DNA from 2 places in the Weissella thailandensis genome. Region 1 is predicted to be linked to the other one. Evidence: riboswitches for the same ligand, from Rfam matches in the RefSeq annotation. Region 1 holds a riboswitch; the other holds the start of a gene.
The links. Region 1 has a riboswitch for thiamine pyrophosphate ahead of thiW (energy coupling factor transporter S component ThiW). Riboswitches for the same ligand answer to the same signal wherever they lie in the genome.
Positions count from the first base shown of each region.

Region 1 (10,291 bases):
TGTAGTGGCGCATCAAGATCACCTTGAGGCGCTGGAACATCAGTCACGATTTTTTCCAAAAGTTCTGGAATACCAACTCCTTTTTTGGCTGAGGCCAATACAGCATCAGAGGCATCAATACCGATCACATCTTCAATTTCTGTGCGTACTGCTTCAGGATCAGCAGCTGGTAAATCTATTTTATTAATAACAGGCAAAATTTCTAGATCATTTTCAATCGCTAAATAAACATTTGCCAAAGTTTGGGCTTCCACCCCTTGGGCTGCATCAACAACCAAAATTGCGCCATCAGCAGCAGCCAATGAACGTGACACCTCATAAGAAAAGTCCACATGTCCTGGTGTATCAACTAGATGAAAAATATAATTTTCACCATCTTTGGCATGATAATGGACCTCGACGGCATTCATCTTTATCGTAATACCACGTTCCCGTTCCAATTCCATCGTGTCTAGTAATTGATCTTGCATCTCTCGCTCAGTAACCGTATGAGTTGCTTCTAAAATACGATCTGAAATCGTCGACTTTCCATGATCGATATGGGCAACAATACTAAAATTACGGATATGTTTTTGGCGCGCCTGCATTTCTTCTATATTCATTATTGCGCTCCTATTCTTTGTATTTTCTGTCCATACTATTATACAAGTATTCTTATCATCATGGTAGTGTCCTAATGGTTATTCTTGTCCTTTAATTTATCTGTTAAGGATTTCGCTTTTCTTTCAACTGATTTATCAAACTTTTTCTGGCGATACTGTGTATACCCAAATAGGATAAGTAGCACCAGGATTATAATTATTTCAATCATCCTTCATATTCCTTTTATTATAAATATTTAATATTTTTTATTTTAAATTGGTCTTCAATTGTATTTTACTCTATTTTCAATTACACTCAATTTAAACAACTCAATCTAAAAGGAGGCATAGCTATGGCTAATTTGCCAGAAGTACAACAATCTGAAGCCGGTGGTGAGGAAGTGACCCAAAGTCGTTCAGAACAACATCAACTTCCTCATAAACCAATCATTTCATATTTTGTTCGTAAATTATTGGCTACTGCTGGTGTTATTTCAATTATTTTAGGAATTTTTGCCTTTGTCTTTAACCCCGATTGGTTATTAGCTGTTTCAATACTATTTGGATTATTTTCAATTTTCATTGCCATCATTGATCTAATGTTATTTCGTAACAGTACCTATTTACGTGGTTCACACCTAATGAGTGCCTTGTTGAGTCTTGTAATGGGACTTGTTCTCTTATTCCGCCAAGACGTTGCGAAAGACTTTATTGGACTCGTATTCGGCTTTTGGATCCTATTTAATGCAACTAGTAATTTAGCCCAAACATGGGTACCTGAATTACTAGTCGGTTGGCAACGTTTAGTCGGCTTGGTAATTGGTGCCGTTGGCCTTTGCCTAGGGCTATTCTTGGTACTATTCACAGGCTACTCGACCCATGATATGCAAATTATTTTAGGAATTTATACTGATTTATTAGGAATCTTCTTCTTACTAGTTAGTTTCTTTAGTCGCAAGAATGACTTAAACCAACCAGCATAATACCTAAATCATAAAAAAAGACAGAACCCTTCATCAAACCGATGATGCGTTCTGTCTTTTTTATATAATTACAATCTAGCATGATATGTTACAAAATAGGCGTTAATAATCTAGAGAAGAATTGCTTAAATCGTAACCATGGTGACTGTTTAGCAAAATATTTTGGTGTCAACAACGTTGAATTTTCCAAATCTTTCTCAAAAATATGATTCATTTGTAACGCTAAGTTCCGGCTATAAAGAAAGGCATTTACCTCAAAATTTAATGCAAAAGAACGAATGTCCATGTTGGCACTACCAACTGATACGATTTTATCGTCAATCACAATCGTCTTAGAATGCAGGAATCCTTTATTATAGGCATAAACTTCAATGCCTTCCTGAGCTAATACACTAGCATAATACTCAGTTGCCCGATAAACAAACATATGGTCTGGCTTTGACGGAATCATCACACGGACTCTGATACCTGACCTAGCTGCAATTTCAATCGCGTCCATAATAGCTGAATTGGGAATGAAATATGGCGACTGGATCGTAATACTCTCATGTGCCATAGAAATCATCCGTAAGTAGCCTTGGTAAATTTGTCTCGTATCAGCATCAGGACCTGAAGAAACAACTTGCATCGCCACATCACCACTTGCATTAATGGATGGAAAATAATTTTCACTGAACTCTACCTTTTCATTATCGGTCGTTGCATTCCAATCTGTGAAAAAGCGACTTTGCATTGCTAGCACACCATCCCCGACTACCCGAAGATGCGTATCACGCCAATAACCAAACTTTTTTAAGCGCCCCAGATATTGATCACCAACATTAAAGCCACCGATATAACCAATGTTACCATCAATAATCACCAGCTTACGGTGGTCATGATTGTTAACATGTAATGAAAACAAATGCCACTTCGGCATTAGAAACGCCTCAACTTTGCCACCAGCTGCTCGCAATCGCTTATACATTCTTGAATTTCGACCGCTAGATCCCCACGCATCAAAAATAACTCGCACACGAACGCCAGCTTCAGCTTTTTCTGTCAATAAATCAACTAACTCATTACCGATTTGATCATTATAAATCGTATAAAATTCAACATTTATATGATGTTTTGCTGCACGAATATCAGCAAACATTTTTTCAAACATATCATTACCATCAGTTAGGACATCAACTTCATTCTGGTTGGTCAAAATTGCTTGTTCATTTTGTAGAAATAAGCGAATGAATGACTGCTCTTCAACAAAATGATTCGGATCTACAGCTGACAAGACTTCTTGTTGCTGATTTTCTGCAATCCGATCAATCCCTAACGTTTGCTGTGTCTGCATCGTAAATATACGATCACCTGATAATTTACGACCAAATAAATAATAAATTAGAAATCCAATTATTGGGAATAATAGCAACACTAACATCCATGCCCAGATAGACGTAATGTCACGGTACCGATCTCTAAAAACAGTTAAAATAGCAGCTAGCGTGTTAAAAATGAACACAAGCTCCACTATTAAAACTACCCAATGCTCAACCATACCCACACTCCTTCTGAATAATACTACCATTCTAACAGTTTTGTACCATCACAACATGTTAAATTACGTATAAATTAGCCATATTACTTTAATAAATGATGTTTCACTAGATATTGATGTGCTACTTTATCAGCTTGTTTATGCTGGACAGTAACCTGATAGTTCATATCAATCATATCCTGATTGGTAATCTTACCGTCTAAACGAGCCAAACTTTCCTTCACACTTGGATACTTTGTTAGGATGGCTTTTCTAACTAATGGCGCTCCCTGGAATGGTGGGAAATATTGCTTATCATCTTTCAAAGTCACTAACTTATACTGCTTCAATTGTGGATCGGTTGTATAAGCATCAGTAACATCAATTTGTTTATTAACTAACGCTTTATAACGTAAACTCGAAGACATGCTGGTAACTCGTTTAAATTGCAACTGATAAGCTTTTTTCATGCCCGGATATGAATCTTTTAATTCATAAAAATCATGGTCGAAACCAGCTGTTAATTGCGATGACATTTTTGCTAAATCACTCGTTGTTTTCAAATTATACTTTTTAGCATCTGCTTGACGAACGGCTAAAGCATACGTATTTTGATACTTCATCGGTGCTAAATAAGCCAAGTTATCCTGTTCTTTCATCGCACGCTTTGCATCGTTAAAAGCTTGCTTGGGTTGATGGCTAACATGTTCTCCCTTCACCAACGTTTGTAAAACGGTCCCCGTGAATTCGGGATAGATATCAACGTCACCACCCTTTAAAGCTTTATAAATAAAGGTTGTCCCACCAAAATTTGGCTTCAATTTGACATCTAAGCGTGGATTATCTGCTTCAATGAGTTCCTTATATAGATTAATTAGGATTTCTGGTTCACCGCCCAATTTACCCGCGATGGTAATCGTTCCTCTAGGCTGTACGATTGCTTGGCCACCAAAATAAACACCACCTAATGCAACAAGACTCGCCAAAAGAATGCCCATTTTCTTAAGAGACAACTTACCGATTAGTTTGATTCCCCAAGAAAAAATAAGTGCCAATAGTGCTGATAGGATTGCACCCAAAAGTAATTGCGCATTGTCATTAGTTTGGATTCCAATCATAATAAAGGTTCCTAAACCACCACCACCAATCAAAGCTGCTAAGGTGGCTGTTCCAATGACCATAACTGTCGCAATTCGCAACCCTGATAGAATCATTGGCATAGCAAGCGGTAACTGGATTTTGAATAATTTAAATGGCCATGAAAAGCCAAATGCTTCCGTTGCTTCAGTCAAATTCGGGTCAATTTCTGTTAAACCAGCATAGGTGTTTTGAAAAATTGGCATAATCGCATATAATACCAATGCAATAATCGCTGGCACTGTACCAATACCAACAAATGGAATCAGGACTCCCAATACCGCTAAACTGGGGATCGTTTGGATAACACCTGCTATCTGTAAAACAACTTCACCAGCGCGGCGATGCTTCATCAAAGCGATTGCCAACGGTACAGCAATGACAGCTGCGATAAAAATAGCCGCTACTGAAAGTAACACATGTTCACGCAGTGCAACCAAAATATCTGTTGATTGCGTTGTAAATAAATTCATCAAATCATTTAACATCCCATCCCCCTTATTGTTGACCAATATACTGCAACACATCATCCGCCGTTACAACATACTGTTGGTCAATAATGACTTGATCGACTCCACGTAAGGCCATTGCTAGTTCTTGAATTGTTTGTGTTGCTGATAATTGTGTCGTTTGTACGGGATACTCTGAATGTAGCGGATGTAGTAATCCTGCTGACTGCATGTCTGAAATCAGGGTTACGCGTTGATTATCAAATAATGATGAAACTGTTTTGTTCGCTGGTTCACTGATAATTTTGTTTGGTGATCCAACCTGTTCTAAATGACCGTTAACCAACACACCTATTCTAGTTCCTAACCGTAATGCTTCATGCATATCGTGCGTAACAAATAGAATCGTTGGTTTCAATTCCTCATACAAATCCAAAATCAAATCCTGCAACTGCTTTCTTGATAATGGATCAAGGGCACTAAAAGGTTCATCCATTAAAATAATATCTGGCTTTGTAATTAATGCTCTAACAATTCCCACTCGTTGCTGTTCACCACCTGACAATTCGCTCGGCATTCGTGAGCCATATTGTTCATGTGGCAAACCCACCCTATCTAATAGTTGGTTAACTAAAGTTTCTCGTTTATCACGTTTCACTCCTTGGGCCTCTAATAAAATACCAGCATTTTGGGTAATTGTTAGATTAGGGAAAAGGGCAATATTCTGTAGAACATATCCAATATTTTTTCGTAACTTAGCTGTATCAACTTGATTAACATTTATGTCATCAATCAATATTTCACCTGCGGATTGTTCAATCAACCGATTAATCATCTTTAAAATTGTTGTTTTACCGCTACCACTTGGACCAACCAAAACAAAAAACTCACCCGAGGCAACCGTTAAATTTAGTTTATTAACGACCTGTTTTTCTTGGTATGTCTTTACCACATCACTGAATTTTATCATGACCATAACTCCTTTATTCAGCACTTAACTGCCTATCACAAGATTATTTCTTTAAAATCAAAGGAATATAAAAAAGACTGAGTAATAATTAATTATTATCTCAGTCTTCAATACATTATAACTGTTCAAGCTTCTTTTTTAAATGTTGAACTTTTTGCGCAATATCATCCGCTTTCATAATTTCACTCACGACGGAAATGCCAGCAATGCCCGTTCCTTTAAATGTCATGATGCGATCTTCTGTGATGCCACCAATAGCAACGACCGGAATATTAACAGCCGCGGTAATTTCCCGCAGTGTATCAACCGACGTTTGCTTGGTAACAACTTTTGTTTGGGTTGGAAAGATTGCCCCAGTCCCCAAGTAATCTGCGCCTTCTGCTGCCGCTTCCGTTGCACGGGCAACTGTCTTGGCAGAAACACCTAATAATTTTTCCTTGCCAAGTAACTGGCGTGCCACACTAACTGGTAATTCGTCATCGCCAATATGGACCCCACCTGCATCAACCGCTTGGCAAATATCGATTCGGTCATCAATAATTAGTTTCAACCCATAGCGATCTGTTATTTGTTTTACCTTCAAAGCCAGCTCATAGTAATCCCGAGTTGATAAGTTCTTTTCCCGTAATTGTACCAGGGTAACGCCATTGGCACAGGCGGTCTCAACTTTATTTAAGAATTCACTCTCCGTCTCCCCATATCTTGCTGTCACTAAATATAATTGTTTTGCCATTTTTTGTTCCCCTTATTTGATTTGTCCAATCGGTATTATCGATACCTAATAATGAAAGTTCATTTAGAAATAGTTGCCGAAATTCTGCGATGCCTGCCGTAGTTGCCTTAGTTTTCGCCATTTCACCTGAAATGTTGAGATAACTAACCGCTTGAACAGCTGCGTCTTCGGGGGATGCACCAGCACCCAACAACGCTGCCAATAAACCACTTAACATATCCCCTGAGCCAGTAAACCGGTCCAATTCCGGCACACCATTACTTAATATCCAAGCATTGTCCTTAGCCACTACAATATCTTTCGCGCCAGTTGCTACATAAACTGACTCTTGTGGCAACTGTTTCAATGCCACAATCAATCTAGCTAGTTCATCATCAGTCTGGTCTAATGGGCTACCATCAACACCACGACCATTTGTTACTAAACCACATAATGCCCGCATTTCTGAAATATTACCGCGAATAATTGTTGGCTTCTTTTCCATAACAACTTTAGCAATTTGCATAGCTGATTTTGCACTTGCAATGCCCACAACATCAAGCACGATTGGCTCTTTACCATCTGCTACTTCACTCGCAGCCAGTATGCTTTGTTCCTTAGTTGATGATAAGCTACCCAAATTTAATAGTAAGGCATTGGTTTGGCGGATTAAATCATCAAAAGCACGTGTATCCTCAGTCATGATTGGCTTAGCACCAATGTAAAGTAACGCATTTGCGACCGTCTCTACCGAGATAGCATTTGTAATACAATGAATTAGCGGTGCAGTTTGCAACGGAATCTTTATTTTTTTCATTTAACGACATACCCCTTTCCATTAAAAATACGTATCATATCTTTAAACAAAGATATCTTTTTAGCTTGCTGCCAAATGAGCCAGGCTGCCACTGCCCCCATAAGCGTTGCACCTAAGAATCGTGGTGTATACAATAACCAATACAAGTCTGTTTTGGTACCCGTGAAAAGGACCATAACTGGATAAGATAGCAATGAACCGACTATTCCAGTACCAATAATTTCACCAATGATAGAACCGTAAATACTATGCGTCCAGCGGGCCCCAAGGCCTGCTAATAAAGCACCGAAAACAGCCCCCGTCAAAGCCAGTGGTGGAATCCCCATCATCATCATCCGGATAATTCCACAGCAAATCGCCATAATTGTTGCGTACAATGGCCCCATAAGAACACCCGCTAAGATGTTAATCACACTAGACATCGGCGCCATGCCCTCAATTCGTAAGATTGGTGATAGTACAACATCTAACGCAACCATCACCGCTAAATAAGTTATTTTTCTAACTTTTGGATTCATTCTTGTTTTCCCCCGATAAATTTAAGTAATATAATTTCAAAATAATTGGGCAATAAAAAAAGACCTCCCTGCAATAAAAAAATCATCACAAAGAGGCCAATAATTGACACATTTACACAATTCCTACGCTTAAATAACTAAAACAGGTACGAAGGGTCTAGAGTTCTACTCATTCTCAGCCAACTTGGCTCCCCTTTGCGATTATATTTAATTTTTATATTATAATATTACCACACATACTAATAAAATGGTTTTTAAATAATATCGTGATTAAGTACTTGAGTAATATATTTCCAAAATAGTCCATTAGCCTTAGACTCATGGACTTGTTTCATCCTCATAAAACCAAAATCACTTGTCGTATTTGTGGCGATTTTACGTTTAACAATCTGTCCATCATTCGTCATATCAACTCTTTTTTCCATCATTAAGGCGATACCCATACCATTTAGGACCATGTTCAATATGATATCAATTCGTTCACCTTGATAAGCCACCGCAGATGCCAATTGTTTCTTCTCACCAACAGCACCAAACTTATTAAAAATTATTGTTTCCTCGCCTTCAAGTAATAATAATTCTTCTTTCATCAAATCATCTAATGAAATTACACGATTGGCAGATAGTGGATGATTAGCCGGCAACACACAAACTAAATTATCCTGATCAGTCAACAACGTTTCTAATTTGCCATTAACAGCTGGTGTGTAATGACCAAAAATTATATCAGCTTGATTATCTTCTAACGACTGGATCAATAAACTATCTTTCGTTTCAGAGAAATGTAATGTAATTTCGGGATGTCTTTTATGGAAGTCACTCATCAATGAAAAGCCACGGTAATTAGAAAATGTTGGCATCGTATGAATCGTCAATACGTTATCTGATTCAGAATCATGTTGCACCAATGTTTGTTGTAGTGCATCAAACTCATGAATGATTTTTTTGGCATACATTTCAGTAATCCGTCCTGATTCAGTCAATGAAATATGACGATGCTCACGTTTAAATAACTGTGTTTTTAATTCCTTTTCCAAAGACAAAATTTGCTTAGAAATATTACCTTGCGTTGTATACAACCTATCAGCCGTTTCAGAATAATTCCCAGTTTCAGCTAAATCTAGAAAGACCTTAAATTTATGAATATCCATTATGTAGTTCCCCAATTATTACTATTTGGAATAGTCTACCACATTCTAATCAACTTTGTCATAGTGAACTCTTTTACTACCAAAAATAATCCTTACTAAATGAAAAAACTGGGACATCAGATAATGTCCCAGTTCCTTTATTTATTATTTTAAAATTACTTCTCAGAAATTGCTGCAATTCCAGGCAATGTCTTACCTTCTAGGTATTCAAGAGAAGCACCACCACCAGTTGAAATGTGGCTCAACTTATCAGCAACACCCAATTGTTGAACGGCGGCAGTTGAATCACCACCACCAACAATTGTCGTTGCACCATTCTCAGTTACATTAACTAATTCTTCACCAATAGCTAATGTACCCTTGGCAAAGTTATCCATCTCGAATACACCCATAGGTCCATTCCAGACAACTGTCTTGGCACCGGCAAGCACTGACTTAAATAGTTCAACTGACTTAGGACCAATATCAAGACCCATGTAGCCATCTTTAATGTCACCTTCTGCAACATATGAGTCAGCATCGTTAGCAAACTTATCAGCAGCAACCGCATCAACAGGTAATACCAACTTTTCACCAGCGTCAGCAATTAATTGCTTAGCAAGTTCAACTTTGTCTTCCTCGTATAATGAGTTACCAATCTTTTCACCCTTTGCAGCGGCGAAAGTATAAGCCATTCCACCACCAACAATAACTTTGTCAGCCTTTTCCAACAAGTTTTGAATAATGGTAATCTTATCAGAAACCTTAGCACCACCAATGATGGCAACAAATGGACGCTCTGGATTTTCAACAGCACCACCCAAGAACTTAATCTCTTTTTCCATCAGGTAGCCGGCTGCTGTTTGAGCAACGTTTGCGGCAATCCCAGCATTAGATGCGTGTGAACGGTGAGCAGTACCAAAGGCATCGTTTACGAATACATCACCTAATGATGCCCAGTAAGCACCTAAGTCAGGATCATTCTTTGATTCGCGCTTAACAACCTCACCATCAACAACGTCAGCATAACGAGTGTTTTCGAAAATCAACACTTGGCCATCTTCTAACTTGTTAATTGAATCTTCCAATTCTGGACCTTCAATAGCTGGTACAAAAGTTACAGGTTGACCAAGTAGATCAGCCAAACGTTGTGCAACAGGCTTCATTGATAGAGCAGGCTTATCATCTTCACTCTTAATACGTCCTAAGTGTGAGAACAATACTGCACGACCACCTTGTGACAACACATACTTAATCGATGGTAGTGCTGCAACAATACGGTTATCGTTTGCCACTTCTTGTTGTCCGTCAACTTCCTTTAGGGGAACATTGAAGTCAACACGCATTAATACTTTTTTACCCTTTAATTCTAGGTCTTCAACTGTTAATTTTGCCATGGAATCCCTCTTTCTTTTTACTTCAAATACTACAAATCTTATATAAAAAACGGGCGGTTCAGACTATTACTAAACCACCCG
Region 1 is NZ_CP014332.1:629,180-639,470, reverse strand. It holds gene lepA (translation elongation factor 4) at 1-602, opposite strand, end outside; gene FOL01_RS03155 (HdeD family acid-resistance protein) at 935-1,564, shown strand; gene cls (cardiolipin synthase) at 1,653-3,101, opposite strand; gene FOL01_RS03145 (ABC transporter permease/substrate-binding protein) at 3,185-4,705, opposite strand; gene FOL01_RS03140 (ATP-binding cassette domain-containing protein) at 4,716-5,636, opposite strand; gene thiE (thiamine phosphate synthase) at 5,752-6,369, opposite strand; gene thiM (hydroxyethylthiazole kinase) at 6,317-7,165, opposite strand; gene thiW (energy coupling factor transporter S component ThiW) at 7,162-7,683, opposite strand; TPP riboswitch at 7,787-7,888, opposite strand; gene FOL01_RS03120 (LysR family transcriptional regulator) at 7,938-8,834, opposite strand; gene FOL01_RS03115 (phosphoglycerate kinase) at 8,990-10,210, opposite strand.

Region 2 (10,291 bases), 360 kb from region 1:
TAAAGTTATTTTCTAATACCTATTTAGCTATGCGAGTGTCATATTTTAATGAATTAGATTCTTATGCTGAAGTGAAGAACATGAATAGTAAAAATATTATTGATGCTATTAGTGCTGATCCAAGAATTGCAAAAGGGTATAATAATCCATCGTTTGGGTATGGGGGTTACTGCCTTCCTAAGGATACAAAACAATTATTGGCAAATTACAAAGAAGTTCCTAACAATTTAATTAAGGCTATTGTTGATAGTAACAGTACTCGTAAAGATTTTATTACTAAACAAATTTTGGAAAGGAAGCCTGATGTTGTTGGTATTTATAGATTAACTATGAAGGCAGATTCTGATAATTTCAGATATTCTGCAATTCAAGGGGTAATGAATCGACTTGATGCAGCTGGAATTACAATGATTATTTATGAACCAACATTAACAGAGAATCATTTTAATGGAATAGATGTTATTTCTGATTTAGTAGAGTTTAAGCAGAAATCAGATGTCATCTTAGCAAACAGATTTTCAGAGGATTTGGAAGATTCGAGAGAAAAGGTGTATACAAGAGATATTTATCGATATGAATAAAAATTTCATATTTTTAACAACTAGTTTTTTAGGATTACGATTTGTAATCTATATTTCAAGTCGTGCATTAGTACAATAATAGGAGTCTACTATGAAGGGGATTATTTTAGCTGGAGGATCAGGCTCTCGGTTATATCCAATAACGAAAGCAACCAGTAAACAATTAGTGCCAATATATGATAAACCAATGATTTATTATCCAATGTCAGTTTTGATGTTGGCAGGTATTAAAGATATATTAGTGATTTCTACTCCTGAGTACCTTGGACAATTTAAAGACTTATTTGATAATGGTCAGGAACTTGGATTGAATATTCAATACGCTGTACAAATGAAGCCACGTGGATTGGCAGATGCCTTTATTGTCGGAGCTGATTTCATTGGTGATGAGACGGTTGCTTTGGTACTAGGTGACAATATTTTTTATGGTGCAGGTTTGTCCCAACAATTACAAGATGCCGCCTCTAAAGAAAAAGGGGCAACGGTTTTTGGCTATCAGGTTAAGGATCCGGAGCGTTTTGGAGTTGTTGAGTTTGATGAAGATGGTAAAGCACTGTCAATTGTTGAAAAACCAGAACAACCAAAGTCTAATTATGCTGTAACGGGGCTTTATTTTTATGATAATGATGTTGTGGATATTGCTGCAAACATAACACCATCAGCTCGTGGGGAAATAGAAATTTCCGATATCAATCAGGCCTATCTTGATCGTGGCGACCTAGATGTTCAAGTAATGGGACGGGGTTATGCGTGGCTGGATACTGGGACGCATGATTCGTTATTGGAAGCTTCTTCTTTTATTGCTACTATTCAAAAGCAACAAAATTTAAAAGTAGCTTCACTAGAAGAAATTTCTTACCGTATGGGTTATATTGATGTCGAGCAATTAGAGGCTCTAGCACAATCATTAAAGAAAAATGATTATGGTCAGTATTTATTGCGTATTGTTGCTGAAGAGAGGGAAGTATAAAACGTATGTCTGAAGACTTTTTTGAAAAGGAATTAGTTGCTCGAACAATTACGGATATCCCGGGTATGGTGGAATTCGACATTCCAGTTCACGGTGACAATCGTGGTTGGTTTAAAGAAAACTTTCAAAAGGAAAAGATGTTACCTTTAGGATTCCCAACAGAGTTCTTCAAAGATGACAAATTGCAGAATAATGTATCACTATCACGTAAAGGTGTATTACGTGGTTTGCATGCAGAACCTTGGGATAAATATATTTCAGTAGCTGACAGTGGCAAAGTACTGGGTGCTTGGGTAGATTTACGCGAAGGTGGTTCATTTGGGAATGTTTACCAAACAATCATTGACGCTAGTAAGGGAATTTATGTACCTCGCGGTGTTGCCAACGGTTTTCAAGTACTAAGTGACACAGTTTCATATTCCTATTTAGTGAATGACTATTGGGCTTTAGAATTGAAGCCAAAGTATGCTTTTGTTAACTATGCTGATCCTACATTAGGAATCACATGGGATGATGTGGAGCATGCAGAAGTGAGTGAAGCCGATAAAAATCATCCCTTATTGAAAGATGTTGAACCACTGACAAAAGAGCAATTAAAATAGGAGTTCATTCATGACTGAGTATAAAAATATATTAGTAACTGGTGGAGCTGGGTTCATTGGTGCAAATTTTGTTCGTTATATTGTTGAGGAACATCCCGAGGTTAATGTTACTGTACTTGATAAGTTAACATATGCCGGCAACAAGGAAAATCTAGCTGGCTTACCTGAAGACCGTGTTAAGTTGGTAGTTGGTGATATTGCGGATGCACCATTAGTTGATAAGCTTGTTTCAGAAACAGATGCTATTGTTCATTACGCTGCTGAAAGCCATAATGATAATTCATTAAAAGATCCTTCACCATTTATTCAAACTAATATTATGGGAACCTATACCTTAATTGAAGCTGCTCGTAAGTACAATAAGCGTTTCCACCATGTTTCTACGGATGAAGTTTATGGTGATTTACCATTGCGTGAAGATTTACCTGGCCATGGCGAGGGAGAAGGGGAAAAATTTACTCCTGAATCCCAATATCGTCCATCAAGTCCATATTCTTCAACTAAGGCTAGTTCAGATTTATTAGTACGTGCTTGGGTAAGGTCATTTGGCTTGAAGGCAACGATTTCAAATACATCAAATAATTATGGCCCATACCAACATATTGAAAAGTTCATTCCTCGCCAAGTGACTAATATTATTTCTGGAATCAAACCAAAGTTATATGGTTCAGGCAAGAATGTTCGCGACTGGGTTCATACTTATGATCATGCAACTGCCGTATGGGCGATTCTTACTAAGGGTAGGATTGGTGAAACCTACTTAGTTGGAGCAGATGGTGAGAAAGATAATATCACGGTACTACGTACTATTCTAAAAGATATGGGCAAGGATGAAGATGATTTTGATTTTGTCCAGGATCGTTCAGGGCATGATTTACGTTATGCAATTGATGCGACAAAAATTCGTGAAGAGTTGGGATGGCAACCAAAGTACACTGATTTTGCAACAGGTTTGAAAGATACGATTAAATGGTATGAAAATCATCAATCATGGTGGCAACCCGAAAAAGAATCTGTTGAAGCAAAATATGCTCAAAATAATCAATAATAATAAAGTCAGCGAAAGCTGGCTTTTTTCGGAGGAATTATGAAGTACTTAGTTACGGGAGCTAACGGCCAACTTGGACGAGAGTTACAAAAACTTTTATCGGAGCGACAATTGAGTTTTGTCGCATTTGACTCACAGCAACTAGATATTACGGATAGGAAAAAAGTAATGTCAGTGTTTGAACAAGAAAAGCCAGATGTTGTGCTACATGCAGCTGCTTATACAAAGGTTGATGCAGCAGAAGATGAAGCCCGTGAAATAAATTGGCAGGTCAATGTTGAAGGTACAAAAAATATTGCTGACGCAGCGAAAAAATTTGATACTAAATTAGTAGCAGTGTCAACAGATTATGTCTTCGATGGTACAAATTCAGGGGAATATCAAGAAGATGCGGCGGTTAATCCTAAAAATGCCTATGGGCGTGCAAAATTGGCTGGTGAGTTAGCTGTTACTGAGAGTGAGGCTGATGCTTATATTGTCAGAACTAGCTGGGTATTCGGTGAGTTTGGTGGTAATTTTGTTTACACTATGCAATACCTTGCTGAAAGTCATTCTAAACTAACAGTAGTTGATGATCAATTAGGTCGCCCTACATGGACAAGGACTTTAGCAGAATTCATGTTACATCTAATTGATACTAAATCTGAATATGGGATTTATCATTTATCAAATGAAGGTACAGCAACATGGTATGAATTTGCTGAGGAAATTTTAAAAGATACTTCTGTAGAGGTGATGCCAGTGACAAGTGAGGAATTTCCACAAAAGGCTTACAGACCGAGACATTCGGTTATGAGTTTGGAAAAAGCTAAGTCAACGGATTTTGAAATCCTTACATGGCAAGACGCGTTAAAGAAGTTCTTATTATCTATTAAGTAAAACATTTTATTATATATAATATTATATAGTTTTAGTTTGTTTGATTAATGATAAACACAATGGTCAAAATAATAGATAAATTAAGAAAATTGAATATGGCGTTACATGTTATAGTATATATTGATTAGCAGATAAATTATTACAAATTTTAATTTTATGTTAGTCAAACGCCATGAAAAATTAGGAAATCTATTCAAAGTTTTTTAAAACATAGTTTGCGACTCTGATAGTTTTGTTGGTCTCATAGACTTTTTTGATTGGTAGATTTATATCCTAATAATTAGATTAACCCTATATAAGGGATAATGACGTTCATTAATCCTTTGAAATTGATTTTACATTAAGATAGAAAATTTAATATAATTTATGGTACAATAACCTTGTGCTAGGGGCGCCGATATGGCTGAGAAGAACCCTTTGAACCTGAACTGATTAATATCAGCGTAGGAAAGTGTTACATATTGTTCATGTAGCATTTTTCTCCAGGTGAGAAAAATGCTTTTTTATTTGCACGAAATAGTTTGTTGAAGAAGTTTTTAAAATTGAATGATAATCACTAGGGGCGTCGTAAAGACTGAGATGATGTATATCGGTCCCTTTGAACCTGATCTGGTTAATACTGGCGTAGGAAAGTGACCAATCATAGTTAGCAACATTGTCAACGGTTGTTATTAAGTGTCCTTTTTTATGTATCTAAGGACACTTTTTTTATTGGGAAAGGAATGTTTATTATTATGGTCACAAAAGATAATCGTATAGTTGCGCATGGCTTAGCAGGTATACAACATGTGTTTGTTTCTAATGTATGGTTAGATCCAATCTATGTTGCAGCGGCCGCAGGACTTTCGTTGAGCTCATCAACTAATTTGGTAAACACTATTTTTATTGTCTCGGGTATAGTTACGCTGACACAGGCAACAAGGCTAGTAAAGTTACCTATTATTCAAGGCCCATCTGCCTACTTTGATGCATTAATGATTAGTGCGGGTAAAACTGGCCAACTAGCAACAGCAGGCGGTTCGATTTTGCTAAGTGCATTGATTGTATTTATGTTGTCCGTTACAGGACTTATAAATAAATTAATAAAATTATTAACACCAGCAATTACAGGAACCCTTATTTTTTTGGTAGGTATTTCTTTGTCTGAATTCACAATGTCTGAGTTTTTAGGTGGTTCTCCAGGAGATGAAGGTTTTTCTTCATTATCGACACTTACTTTATCAATCACAACAGCTGCTATTGTGATTTTATTGTCGATATTTGGTAAAGGATTTTGGAAACATTTTTCATTTTTAATCGCTTTGATTATTGGGGATTTGTTAGCCGTTTGGTTAGGCGTTGTGGATTATAGTGTATTATCAACGAAATCGTGGTTTGGGTTACCGCAACTATTACCTTATGGCGCATGGATGTAAGCTGATTCCTGAGACAACTTTTAAGAGAGCGTATAATGAATAAATCGTCTCTCAAAAGGAAGGAATTTTTACATGCCAACTCGTTACGACAAAGAATTCAAACAAAACATCATCAACCTATATAAACAAGGCGAATCAGCCGCCCAACTGGCCAGAGAATATGGCATTGGCTATTCAACCGTTCATAAGTGGATCCAGGGCCAAGCCAAAACTCAATCCGATAAATCGCCAGATGAAATTAAAGCGATGGAAAAGCGGCTGGCTTCCCTGTCTGAGGAGAACGAAATCCTAAAAAAAGCCCTGGGCTTCCTTGCGCAGAAGTAACCAATATTTTTGATTATATTCACCAAGAAAGCCATAACCACCAGGTAACTAAGATGTGCCGAATCCTCGGTGTTTCCAGAGCTCACTATTATCGTTATCGATCCCCAAAGCCTTCAAAACGCCGGGCCGAAGATGAGGACTTAAAACAACGGATTCTGCGGATCTTTGCGGAATTCAAGCAGCGATACGGCGTTATGAAGATCCACCATGAATTGAATCTGGAACTTCAACCACTGTAGCGTCGGTGCAGCCCAAGACGGATTTCCCGGCTCATGAAGGAACTGGATATCCACTCCGTTACCGTCAATAAATGGAAAGCGGCTTCGGCTTCCAAAACTAAGGTTGAACAGCGTCCCAACTTGCTTAAGCAGGATTTCTCGACCACTAGTTTAAATAAAAAATGGCCCGCTGATATGACCTATATTCAAACGAAGCGTAATGGCTGGTGTTACTTATCAACCATCATGGATCTGCACTCAAGACGAATTATCGGCTATTCATTCTCAAAAAAGATGGATACTGATTTAGTCTTAAAGACCCTGGAAAGCGCGGTTAAAAATCGAACCATTACTGGGGACCTGATTATCCACACAGACTTAGGATCACAGTACACCAGCGATGATTACAACCAACGGTTAACAGAACTACATATCCGCCACTCTTACAGCCGTAAGGGGTGTCCATACGATAATGCACCAATGGAATCTTTTCATGCTTCCCTCAAAAAGGAATGTGTTTATCCAGTGCCGGTCTTTAAGAATTATGAAACTGCCGCTGCTGTCCTTTTTGAATATGTGCATGCTTTCTACAATAGGAAGAGAATTCATAGTTCACTGGGCTACCAGACCCCCTTACAAGTTGAAATCGCAACACTTACGAGCCAAATGGCCGCCTGATTTAATGCTTTCCATGGTTCAAATAAGTTATTAATCACGATTAATGATTTATTTGAGCTGTGGAAGGTAAACGCAGTTCTGAATGTCTCTTAAAACCTGTCTCAAATATTGACTTCAATCCAATTTAGACTATGGTTGAAAATAATGAACACAAATGCTGAGTTATCTTTAACACAATTACGTCAACTACCTAAGCAGGTGCGTAATGAATCTTGGTGGAATAAATTTTACAATGATAATACACACAAAAAATATAAAAGGATTCTTGGTTCAATTTATAGATAAAAAGCCTGGGTATGAGGTGATTATTTATGCGAGTTAAAACAATTAAACAAGCAAACCTAACATTAAGGTATACCCCGAAAGTTAAATCTTTACTTTAACTTTCGGGGTATTTTTGTAATTATTTAATTATCAAGTATGAACACAAAAATTAATCATTTATGAGTCTTACGTCAACTAAACCAATCCAATTTAACATATCATGGTTATAGTTAGTTATTGATTTACCGGGCTTTTCAATGATTTGTGCAATTCATCAAATTCACAAATCTTTTTCACTGCCAGCATATTTCACAAAGTAGACCAGTTTATAAATTAGGAGTTATTTGGATGGAATTGTTGCCATTTACTTCGCAGATAACTCCACATATAACCACCACAAAAAGCAATCCCACAGAGCAACCAAATTCCTGCGGTTTTAAATACCCACCAACTGACAGATAAAATCAAAAGCACTACCCAACGAATAATTCGCCAGGCCCAACCAATGGTGAGACCAAAAAGATAACAGACGAGAAATAACAGCAGGTAAAGAATAAAGTAAGGCATGGTCAGACTCCTTTCTGTAGGCGCTAAAATATTATGTATCCTAACCCATATGAGTTAGGGAATCTGACAAACAGGTGTTTAGTATCTTATTGGAGAATTTAATTTTTTTCGTAAAGGAGGTTTTGTCAGAGCAATCTTTTCGGCAGCCACGTTCCATAGGTTTAATATATCATTTTTACGATGCTAACAACTGGCTATAAGTATTGATAACCCGATTGCCAATTTTTTAATTCATGTATAATGATTTTTTGTAATTGTGATAAAAAGTTTGCATCAGACATAGCTTGTTGAAAAGTCATTGCTAGGATGGTCCCTAAGTAATTGACGAAGTAATGTGCTATATCAGCGTCATTGACGTTTAATTGAAAGGTGGCCGCCGTTAAATTAGTGGCACTAGCCGTAATTCCAAACGAAACTTGATTGTGTTGTTGTAGCTGTAATTGATAAGTGGTGACAGGTGTTGTGACAGTTGTTTGTATCATAGCTGGTCTCCTAAAATTTTTCTGGTGGTCAATTGCCTTTCAGCAACTAACCAAACTTTCATTTTGACGGGAGAAGTGTGATACAGGCGGTGTCCGATGACAAGGGCAGCGTAGCTGTGCTATTTACCCTTGTCATCGGGCCTAGTGTTGCTTAGTGCCTGGCACTTAGCAACACTGCCTGTATTAGAGTTTGGATGGCAAAAATAAAGGATAGGTGGTGAAAGGACGGTTGCGCCAAGCGGAAACGTTTGGCCCCGGTGGGGTCGGGGGTTGTAAGGGAGCCCCGCTTGCGGGGACTGGGGTATGCAGAGAAGGGCGCACTGCGCCCCTGGTTTTTAGATTATTGTCCAGTCGCCAAACGGTGTCTGAACCTCAAATTGCGTATATTGTAAGTCGGAACTATCCAGGACGATTTTTTCGTCTAGGTAAGCTTGTCGGGCTTGTTTATCAATATCTTCTTCGTCGTCAACTGTTAGGGTAACTGTTCGTACTAACGTTTCTTCATAAGTTACTGGTATATCTTTTTTCATGGTTACCTTATTTACCTTTCAAAATCGTTTTTAACGTGGAAATGAACTGATTGCATATCGTCGGGGGTTAGAACGATTTGGCCGTTATCATACATTGTCATGGCTTTTTCGTCTAGGTCGTCAATATTCATTTCTGGGGTCATTTCAAGTTCGACTTCTTTTTTGCGATACTCTTCAAATACTACGCGACATTTCATGTTTAATTCTCCTTAGTTGTTAAAGTGGTAGGTTGTGCCGTTTAATAGCACGTCATTAAAATCTTCATACGTTTGAGCATTTAGCATGCGTGCTTTTTTGTTTTGCTCAAAATCGTCTGATACAAGTGATAAGGCTTGATATTGTTGTGCCGACATGGTACTTGGCCTTAATGCCCATATCAAGCAGTACAAGCGCTTGGTAGAACAATCGGGGCTTTCTTTTTGCAAGCCATTCAACATGTTATAAATGGTTTCAACCAGCTTTACGCTGACGTTGGCGGAAACTATTTCTTCATAATCAGCTGATGGGGCTTTTTTGTAGTGCTCCTTGGGGACTTGGGTTTCTTCATAACCATAAGTAATATCTGACATGGCTTGTGCCATTTTGCTTAAATGCAACTTGGTAAAATCATCATAATAAGTTTTTGTCATTTTTAGCTCCTATACTAATTTAAAATCTTGAAATTCGTCATTAGCTAATCTGATAGTAATTTGTTCATCTCTAGCTTGTGCAACGATTAAATGAAAAATAAAATCATCAACTTCTTCGGCTGATAAATCAACGTCAGAATAACTTTCGTCATATTCAGGAAAAGGGACTGGCGTTGGACGGTCTCCACGCCATGAAAAAATAGACAATGAAAGGTCTGTTGTGTTTTTTGACATACTAAAACTCCTTGCTTAGGCCAGGTAACCTATGAAAATTTTTCTGTCAGCGACCACCTGTTGTCGCTGGGTTTGTCGTTGTGACGGGAAATTTTTTGCAGGTACCGGGGCAAAGTACAAGGGCGGCGTAGCCGTACTATTTACCCTTGTACTTCGTCCTAGTTGTCCTTAGTCGCTTGGCGACTTAGGACAAACTGGTGCCTGCTATAAATGATAGGCACATAAGGCAGACCCAGTGTCATCAGGTGGTTGGCAGGCGTAAGACTGCTTAGACCCCCGCTGGCGGGGACTGGGGTACGTAGTAAAGACTTGAACATATCTTATTATTTCGATAGCATACGGATTATAGATGCATTATTAAGTTGAATTTTTAATGACTGGAAAGGGGAAAACTATCTTATTCAAAAACGATCAAATATACAATAATCTGTCACCAAAAGGAAAATTAGCTTATTTGAAAGAGATTCAAAAAGGCAATCAAGTTGATCCAGATGAATTTAATAATATTGAGCAAGCATATGTTGAACCAGAGGGAACCTATGATTTAGGAAAAACAATGATTCAGCTAACTAATGATAAAAAAAATGAGGAAAAAGTATTAGCATATATTGATAAGCAAAATAATCCGAAGCCAATTCCAGAAGTCGTACAGGATTTGCGTCGAGTATTGGACACAAATATAACAGATGATGAGGGCAGGTGGATTTTGTCATGTGTTATAGGCTATTCAGATGAGTATCATCAAAAGGCCATACAGTTAATTGCTAGTTAATATGAATGAAATAGCTCCACAAGTATTGGAAAAATAGCCAATACTTGTGGAGCTTTATTTTGTTTATTTTTGTATTAAATCATTGATTTTAATGGTTA
Region 2 is NZ_CP014332.1:986,628-996,918, forward strand. It holds gene FOL01_RS04780 (nucleotide sugar dehydrogenase) at 1-581, shown strand, start outside; gene rfbA (glucose-1-phosphate thymidylyltransferase RfbA) at 673-1,551, shown strand; gene FOL01_RS04790 (dTDP-4-dehydrorhamnose 3,5-epimerase family protein) at 1,557-2,153, shown strand; gene rfbB (dTDP-glucose 4,6-dehydratase) at 2,164-3,201, shown strand; gene rfbD (dTDP-4-dehydrorhamnose reductase) at 3,241-4,080, shown strand; TPP riboswitch at 4,458-4,547, shown strand; TPP riboswitch at 4,629-4,728, shown strand; gene FOL01_RS04805 (solute carrier family 23 protein) at 4,815-5,495, shown strand; gene FOL01_RS11320 (transposase) at 5,568-5,819, shown strand; gene FOL01_RS11520 (IS3 family transposase) at 5,873-6,058, shown strand; partial or broken gene FOL01_RS11025 (IS3 family transposase) at 6,074-6,715, shown strand; gene FOL01_RS04825 (hypothetical protein) at 7,313-7,546, opposite strand; gene FOL01_RS04830 (hypothetical protein) at 7,741-8,028, opposite strand; gene FOL01_RS04835 (DpnD/PcfM family protein) at 8,364-8,558, opposite strand; gene FOL01_RS04840 (hypothetical protein) at 8,570-8,755, opposite strand; gene FOL01_RS04845 (hypothetical protein) at 8,768-9,187, opposite strand; gene FOL01_RS04850 (hypothetical protein) at 9,197-9,421, opposite strand; gene FOL01_RS04855 (hypothetical protein) at 9,795-10,193, shown strand.
Region 2: another riboswitch for thiamine pyrophosphate. It lies ahead of FOL01_RS04805 (solute carrier family 23 protein); the one in region 1 lies ahead of thiW (energy coupling factor transporter S component ThiW).